2 regions of the Mycobacterium bourgelatii genome follow, and region 2 is predicted to be linked to the other one. Evidence: riboswitches for the same ligand, from Rfam matches in the RefSeq annotation. Region 2 holds a riboswitch; the other holds the start of a gene.
What was found. A riboswitch is a leader RNA that binds a small molecule or an ion and turns the genes downstream of it on or off. The one in region 2 is predicted to bind S-adenosylmethionine.
Positions count from the first base shown of each region.

Region 1 (4,415 bases), 2.9 Mb from region 2:
GGCGGACCACGTGCGGGTACCCACTTCCTGTCCTCCTCGGTGCTGGCCGACCACGTCGAACGCCAAATGGACGAGCTTGGTTGGCCGACGGCCCACATCGTCGGCAACTCCTTGGGCGGCTGGGTCGCGTTCGAACTCGAGCGGCGCGGCCGGGCGCGCAGCGTCATCGGCATCGCGCCGGCAGGGGGTTGGCACCGCTGGACTCCGGCCAAGTTCGAGGTGATCGCCAAGTTTGTCCTGGGCATCCCGCTGATGATCCTGGCCTGGTTGTTGGGGGCACGCGTGCTGAGCCTGCCGTTCAGCCGCCCGCTGGCCACCTACGCGATCAGCGCGTCGCCCGACGGGGTCGGCGAACGTGAACTGCGCGGCATCATCGATGACGTCGCCCACTGCCCGGCGTACTTCCAGCTGCTGGTCAAGGCGCTGATGGCACCCGGCCTGCAGGAGCTGGCCGAGAACGCCGTCCCGGCGCAATTGGTCATTTGCGAGAAGGATCGGGTCATTCCCGCGCCGAGGTTCAGCCGCCACTTCACCAACCACCTGCCCGACGACCACCGCGTCGTCGAACTCGACAACGTCGGGCACGTGCCGATGTACGAGGCACCCGGCCGCGTCACCGAGGTGATCCTCGACTTCCTCGACGACTTGGTAGAGCACGGCGCCGAAGCCATCGAACCGCCCGCCAGCTAGCTGACGGCCGCGCCGCGCCTACGTTCGGTTAGCCAGCGCCTTTTCCAGATTGTCCGAGATGGCTTGCATGAATTCTTCGGTGTGCAGCCAGTCCTGGTCCGGGCCGATCAGAATCGCGAGGTCCTTGGTCATCTTGCCGCTCTCCACCGTGCCGATGACCACCTGTTCCAGGGTCTGAGCGAACTCGACGACCTCGGGGGTGTCGTCCAGCTTGCCGCGGTGCGCCAGCCCCCGCGTCCAGGCGAAGATCGAGGCGATCGGGTTGGTGGAGGTGGGCTGGCCGGCCTGGTACTGGCGGTAATGGCGGGTCACGGTGCCGTGGGCGGCTTCGGCCTCTACCGTCCGGCCGTCGGCCGTCATCAACACCGAAGTCATCAACCCCAATGAGCCGTAACCCTGTGCGACGGTGTCCGACTGGACGTCGCCGTCGTAGTTCTTGCAGGCCCAGACGTACCCGCCCTCCCACTTCAGGCACGCGGCGACCATGTCGTCGATGAGGCGGTGCTCGTAGGTCAGCCCGGCCTCCTCGAACCGCTCCTTGAACTCCTCGTCGTAGATGCGTTGGAACTCGTCTTTGAACATGCCGTCGTAGGACTTGAGGATGGTGTTCTTCGTCGACAGGTACACCGGCCATTTCGCGTTCAGCCCGTAGGAGAACGTCGCCCGCGCGAAGTCCTGGATCGACCGCTTGAAGTTGTACATCCCCATGACCACCCCGCCGTCCTCGGGAATGGACACCACCTCGTGCACGATCGGCTCGCTGCCGTCCGCCGGCGTGAAAGTCAGTGTGACAGTGCCGGGTTTGTCCACCTTGAAGTTCGTCGCCCGGTACTGGTCGCCGAATGCGTGACGGCCGATCACGATTGGCTTGGTCCATCCCGGGACCAGCCGCGGCACATTGGAAATTACGATCGGCTCGCGGAAAATGGTCCCGCCCAGGATGTTTCGGATCGTCCCGTTGGGCGACAACCACATTTTCTTCAGGTTGAATTCCTGGACCCGGGCTTCGTCGGGGGTGATGGTCGCGCACTTGACGCCGACGCCGTGCTTCTTGATCGCGTACGCCGCGTCGATGGTCACCTGGTCGTCGGCGCGGTCACGGAACTCGATGCCCAGGTCGTAGTAGTCGAGGTTGATGTCCAGATGGGGCAGGATCAGCATGTCCTTGATCAGCTTCCAGATGACTCGCGTCATCTCGTCGCCGTCGAGCTCGACAACCGTGCCCTTGACTTTGATCTTGGCTGGGTTGGACATCTTGGACATCTTTTTGGACATCTTGGTCGCAGCCTCCAGTCCCTCCCCTGCTTGAGATTTGCTCGTAAGGCCAGCGTACTAGCGCTTACCGGGCCGCTCGGCCCTCGAATTGGCACCGACCAGCCGCCATGCGATAGGCTTCAGATCGGTCATGAGCGCCAGCGTTAAGCCCCGGCTTGCTGGCCGGCAACCCTCCAACCGCGGTGGGGTGCCCCGGGTGATGACCAGGTTGAGTAGCCACACCCAAGGGCTACACGGCAAGCGCGGGTCCGCCATGACGGGCCCCTGACTTAGAACAGGGCGGCGTGATGTGCACACTTTCTCCCCCTCCCGCACCTCGTGCGGTCCTGCCCACCATCGGTTCCTTCGCGTAGAAAGTGCCTTTTCATGAGCAGTGAGAGCAATAACCCCGACACCGATCCGACCGCGCATTGGTCGTTCGAAACCAAGCAGATCCACGCAGGTCAACGACCGGATCCGACCACCAATGCGCGGGCCCTGCCCATCTACCAGACCACGTCGTACACCTTCGACAACGTCGCGCACGCCGCCGCGCTGTTCGGGCTGGCGGAGCCGGGCAACATCTACACCCGGATCGGCAACCCGACCACGGATGTCGTCGAGCAGCGCATCGCCGCGCTCGAGGGCGGGGTGGCCGCGTTGTTCCTGTCCTCCGGGCAGGCCGCCGAGACGTTCGCCATCTTGAACCTGGCCGCCGCGGGCGACCACATCGTGTCCAGCCCGCGGCTCTACGGCGGGACGTACAACCTGTTCCACTACTCGCTGCCCAAGCTCGGCATCGAAGTCAGCTTCGTCGAGGACCCCGACGACCTGGACTCGTGGCAAGCGGCGGTACGCCCGAACACCAAGGCGTTCTTCGGCGAGACCATCTCCAACCCCAAGATCGACGTGCTGAACACGCCGGCCGTCTCTGAAGTCGCGCACAGCAACGGGGTGCCGCTGATCGTCGACAACACCATCGCCACGCCGTATCTGATCCAGCCGTTGGCGCAAGGCGCCGACATCGTGGTGCACTCGGCCACCAAGTACCTGGGCGGGCACGGCTCGGCAATCGCCGGTGTCGTTGTCGACGGCGGCACCTTCGACTGGACGAACGGTAAGTTCCCCGGCTTCACCACCCCGGACCCCAGCTACCACGGCGTGGTGTTCGCCGAGCTGGGACCGCCCGCGTTCGCCCTCAAGGCCCGCGTGCAGCTGCTGCGCGACCTCGGCTCGGCGGCATCGCCGTTCAACGCGTTCCTGGTGGCACAGGGTCTGGAGACGTTGAGCCTGCGGGTTGAACGCCACGTCGCCAACGCTCTTCGCGTCGCCGAGTACTTGGAGGGCCACGACGACGTGGTGTCGGTCAACTACGCCGGCCTGCCCAGCTCGCCGTGGTACGAACTCGGAAAGAAGCTGGCGCCCAAGGGAACCGGCGCCGTGCTGGCGTTCGAACTGGCCGGCGGCGTCGAGGCCGGCAAGGCCTTCGTGGACGCGCTGCAGCTGCACAGTCACGTCGCCAACATCGGCGATGTGCGCTCGCTGGTCATCCACCCGGCGTCGACCACCCACGCCCAGCTGAGCCCGGCCGAGCAGCTGGCCACCGGCGTCAGCCCGGGCTTGGTGCGGCTGGCCGTCGGCCTGGAAGGGATCGACGACATCCTGGCCGACCTGGAGTTGGGCTTCGCCGCCGCCGCAAAGGCGAGCAAAGTCAGCGGCGACGCGCAGTCCGTGGCGGCCTTCTGAGGAACTGACGTGACAATCTCCGACGTGCCCACCCAAGCGCTGCCCGCCGAAGGCGAGATCGGCGTCGTCGACATCGGCTCACTGCGCCTGGAAAGCGGCGCCGTTCTCGACAACGTCAGCATCGCGGTGCAGCGCTGGGGTGAGCTGTCGCCCACCCGCGACAACGTCGTGGTTGTCCTGCACGCCCTCACCGGCGACTCGCACATCACCGGACCGGCCGGGCCGGGTCATCCCACGCCCGGGTGGTGGGACGGCATCGCCGGCCCCGGCGCACCGATCGACACCAACCGCTGGTGCGCCCTGGCCACCAACGTGCTGGGCGGGTGCCGCGGGTCCACCGGGCCCAGTTCGCTCGCCCGCGACGGAAAGCCTTATGGCTCAAGGTTTCCGCTGATATCCGTACGCGACCAGGTCGAGGCGGACATCGCCGCGCTGGAAGCGTTGGGAATAACCGAGGTGGCCGCCGTTGTTGGCGGGTCCATGGGCGGCGCCCGAGCGTTGGAATGGATGGTCGGCCACCCGGACCGGGTGCGGGCCGGGTTGCTGCTGGCGGTGGGCGCGCGCGCCACCGGCGACCAGATCGGCACCCAGTCGACGCAGATCGCGGCCATCAAGGCGGATCCGAACTGGCAAGGCGGCGACTACTACGACACCGGGCGCTCACCCGACGATGGCCTGAGCATTGCCCGGCGGTTCGCGCACCTGACCTACCGCGGGGAGGTCGA
Region 1 is NZ_BLKZ01000001.1:945,892-950,306, reverse strand. It holds gene ephH (epoxide hydrolase EphH) at 1-690, shown strand, start outside; gene G6N68_RS04275 (NADP-dependent isocitrate dehydrogenase) at 709-1,944, opposite strand; SAM riboswitch class IV at 2,092-2,214, shown strand; gene G6N68_RS04270 (bifunctional o-acetylhomoserine/o-acetylserine sulfhydrylase) at 2,332-3,690, shown strand; gene metX (homoserine O-acetyltransferase MetX) at 3,700-4,415, shown strand, end outside.
Region 1: it holds a riboswitch for S-adenosylmethionine, as region 2 does, so the genes downstream of both, G6N68_RS04270 (bifunctional o-acetylhomoserine/o-acetylserine sulfhydrylase) here and G6N68_RS30865 (hypothetical protein) in region 2, are expected to answer to the same signal.

Region 2 (4,415 bases):
CAGCGGCGAACGGTGACGGCCACGGTAGCTATGCCGCACGACGGCGAAACCTAGCTTGCCGCCCGCTCGCCCTGGGCCGCCATCACGGCGCACACGAAAGCCTGCCGCTCACGGCGCCTAATCAGCCTGCCGGAACACGACGGCCCACCAACCAACAACGACACACCGTTCATCGCGCCACAAGCCGAGCATCAGCCCGGCTGATCAACCACGCCCAACGTCAACCTTGACTACCAGCGCGAAAGCTAGAGCGCCGCCGAACCGTTGGGGTGGCGGCCTCAGTCCCTAAGCCCCGACTCGTACACCACTTTCGTGGACGCGACCCGCAGTGGGCCGCGATGTGGCGACCTGACCTGGGGTGGCCGGATCAGCCGCGAATGCGGTTGGTAGACAGCCTGATAGATGCTTTCGTGGCACAACCACATCCGTCGATCCTGTGGGTATTCGCGTCGTAGGTGCCGAGCGATTTGTTGCGGGCTCCACCGTTGTGCGGGAAGTTCTGCGATCAGTTCGCATAAGGCGGGGCTCTTGTCGATTCGCCGTTGGTGACGGCGGGCTCTACGTTGGACCGCCCAGCGGTGGGCCTCAAACGGCCGATACTGGCCTCCGCGGCGGCTGTTGCGGCGCAATTCTCTGGATATGGTCGACGGGGCCCTGCCCACAATGGCGGCGATCCCCCGAATACTCATGCCGGTGCGGCGCAGATCGGCGATGGCGATCCGCTCATCCTCCGACAGGTAGCGATCACTAATTTGGCGCACTGCCAAACGATCCAATGCTGGCACGAAGCCGACCGCTTCGCCACGCCGGTAGGTTTTATATCCCCGCGCCCAATTATTTGCTGAGGTCCGCGAGACCTCAACTTCACGGCCGGCTGCCGAGACGGACCAGCCCCGAGCCCGCAACTCCACAAACCGCTGACGTTTGGCCGACTGTGGACGCCGGCCAGGACCCTTCTTTCACACGACGAGACGTTGACAACGCAACCTCCAGAAACCTAGGGAAGTGTTGCGACGCCCCTAGAAACCACCCCGGAACTACCTGCTCACTTTTCGACCGGAACCGACAGCTGGGTATCAGATCAGAAAGTCTCCGAACCCACCGGGCCGGTTCACCAAACGCCCAATCAACGCTGGCGGGCTGAGTGGCTGTGGTGGTTTCGCTATCGCTCGCCTTAAGCAGCCAACCGGACTGTCGGCGAGGCGACCTAAGATCGAGAAGAGTGGGTGAGGACAACATGCGACGGGTGGCAGACTTGAATAGGTATCAAGCGGCAATTCGACGCTTTCATGAACGAGCGGTATTGACGGAGGCGCTCTGCCGGGAGCTCCAGCAAAGTTTATCTAAGCCGGATTTTCCGCTTGGCCGACCAGAAGCGGCTTACTGGTTGTTGTGGAAATGGATTAAGGTCCACTACGGAGACAACGGCGGAGTCGAGAAATTCGAACTCGGACTTGATGATCCGGAACTAGAGGAGTTCGCCTTTGACCTGCTGGTTGAACTCAAGCGGGGTACCAAGGTGTGCAATGCGATGTGGATGCTCTTGTGGTGCGACACACAACTCGAGTACGAGCGGGACATGCAGCAGTTGCGGAGGGCCGTTGAAGATTATTGGTCTGGTATGAGCTAGAACGGCTCAGATCTCACTCCTAGAAAACCGCCTCTGGCGAATCGCCTGCAGCACTCGGGGGATTGTAAAGAAGTTGTTTCGTGACGGCGACGTGTTGCGGATGGTGGTGCCAGTTCTGGGATCACCGGGCTGCGACCGCATTTCATGATCATGCTGGATGGGCTGGGTGTTGCGTTTTGCTGCGGCGCGGGAGTCAGGGGCGCCAGCATCGACTAACGACGTCGGTCCGTACCCTCCGTTGCCGAACATTTCGGCGGTGGGGAAACAGTCGACCCTGGGTGGCTTCGTTGGCAGCATCGTCGCTGATCCCACGAGACGTTGGAACCAGTTGTCGTTGGCGACGAGACGTGACGCTACAGCGTATTCGACATGCTCATGCCCTCCGCCGCGCGGTACACCGCCGAAGTACGTCATGTCGTTCGGCGGTGTCGGGAACGGGATGGTTAGCTTCGCCGGTGCCCGCCGCAACTCCTTCAGGCGGCGCAAGCCGGAACTCTAGCGGATCATCGATTCTTCAAAATGCCGCGTGGGTTGTTACCGCGGACCGCAGTAGCACACACGCTCACTTAGGCGGCCGCAACGGCAGCTCGCGTCCCAGAAATCGGGAAATCGCGTCTGCGGACGCGCGGCGCCCCGGTGGCCACTTCTGCTGCCACACCCGCAGTGGAATATCTGCGAGAGGGTCGAACTCGGCGGCCAGCCTCGGGTACTCCCGGTGATACCAATCCCGTAGCCCGCCTCGGCTTCTGGCGAATGCTGCAAGCTGGGCAGTGTGCTGCTCGACGACTTCGGGCGGTGCGCCGCCGCGGACGCCGATACCATTCATCAGGCTATGTCGGCCCAGTGCCAACGGTCGAAAGCCCCACATCTGCTCGAGTGCTGCGTTAATCGCTCGGCAGTCCTCGCAGCCCAACCACGCCCAACGTGAGACTCCACCCGCCGTCCCCCTGAAGCACACGATGCAAAGGTCGCATGCGCGTGAAACGTCGCAACCTTCCCATCTCTCGGGAGAGTCCTCGTCGGGGCAGGATTGCCACCGGCCTTTCACCCGACCTCGCAACTTGCCGCAGGGAATATGCACGGACAACTCGGTAATACGTTCGCGCACCGCCGCGTCCGTTGCGCTCAACTGCCGTTCGGTCATTTCTGGCCATTTCTGGCAACGCCACCCTCGGACGTCCACCGCTTGCACGCTTTGCGTGCCAGCTCTTCCCCTGGGGCACCGTGCGATGGAGGCGCGGTTGCCGGGATGGCGGGCCAGGTACCCGAACAGCCATCCACTCGTGAGCTTTGCTCAGTATAGCGACCGGCACCGACGAAATCGGCAGAGTAGACGGTCTAGATGTGTTGATCCGTTGCACCAGTGGCGCTTCGAAGCCTGCTCACGTCGATCGGAAGGTGCACTGTTGCCACCGATAGGGAAGTGGCGCCCAGTTTCTATCGCACCGCTCCTTACAGGCCGAATCAGCATGCCGGCCGTTGCTTCTTCCGGAGCACATCGAAGTCGGCCGGGGTAGGCCATGAAGCCGTTGAACGAACTCTTCGGACGCAATACGGCGCGCCGCCGACATCAATCGAAACCCGATGAAAAGGCTATTCTTTAACCGCCAGTATCAGTCTTTCGCCAGGGAATGAATTTGAACGACAACGAAAAATCTATCGATGCCACAGGCCATCGTGATGAGGTCGCCTCAACCGTCCCCGCCGTCAGTGGCGAGGCCAAGTACGCCCCCGAAGGCTACGTGAGGTCTGAGAACTACGGCATGCATTACGACCCAGGCAACTACTTGGTGGTCGAACGCGCACGTCGCCTGCCAGACAAGAAATGGAACAAGCTACCGGTCGAAACCCTGCCTTGTGGCACGTCCTTTCAAGCGTCCCTAGAAATACTTGAGGCGAAGACCATCGATAAGGTGACGAGTGGTAAAGAAGAGCTCCGGGAGAACTATGAGATCAGTCTCTGGCGTGATGAGAACGGCCAGCTATATGTCGTTAATGGCCACTACCGAGTCGCCATGCACTACGCGCTCGGCAAGGAAATGCATGTTCGGATCATGGACGAAACGGATTACGATCGCCTTATGAGACAAGGCTGGTGGACATGCCGCTGGAACATCTTCGCTTGGTGCCGTGAAGCATTCGGTTGCGCCAAAGGGGATTGATCGCTTTAATGCGCGACGTGTCCATTGCCCCTACAAAGTAAATGGTTAGGATCACTGGGTGAACTTGAAGACGATTACGTGGAATATCGGTGGGGGAAGACTGCTCGAAGAGGGGCGGGATCCAGCAAGGTCTGGATCGTATACGCGCGACGGATTAGAACACATTGTTAAATGGCTGAAGCAATCAGATCCGGACATAATTGCATTACAAGAAGTTGAAGGCACGGATCAAAGCAATCAGATCGCGTACATGGCGAGTCGGCTTGGATATGTTGACGCTTGTTATGATGCCACATCCAGGTCGCATATGGACCAAAGCAAACAGCTTGGCAACGGGATCATATCCCGGTTTCCACTGTCAGCACATCGGACTGGAAAGTTCCATAACCCCCACAAAATATTTAACCTAGAAGGTCGAAGTGTGCAAAGCCACGACAAGGGGTACAGCACATGTTCGGTTAGTGTAAATGGAAACATAATCAGCACTACCACGCTTCATTTGCTCCCTTTTCGCATGATGGAAATAGAATTGGATTCCGAAACTGCGAGCACGATTTTCTCTAGCGTTACGGATGCGCTTCAAGGGTCTGGCGAGCTTGTGCTCATACACGGCGACTTCAATA
Region 2 is NZ_BLKZ01000001.1:3,872,489-3,876,903, reverse strand. It holds gene G6N68_RS16825 (transposase) at 1-16, shown strand, start outside; gene G6N68_RS16820 (helix-turn-helix domain-containing protein) at 279-689, opposite strand; gene G6N68_RS16815 (hypothetical protein) at 1,223-1,630, shown strand; gene G6N68_RS16810 (hypothetical protein) at 1,637-2,116, opposite strand; gene G6N68_RS30865 (hypothetical protein) at 2,193-2,456, opposite strand; SAM riboswitch class IV at 2,808-2,919, opposite strand; gene G6N68_RS16800 (hypothetical protein) at 3,268-3,792, shown strand; gene G6N68_RS16795 (endonuclease/exonuclease/phosphatase family protein) at 3,851-4,415, shown strand, end outside.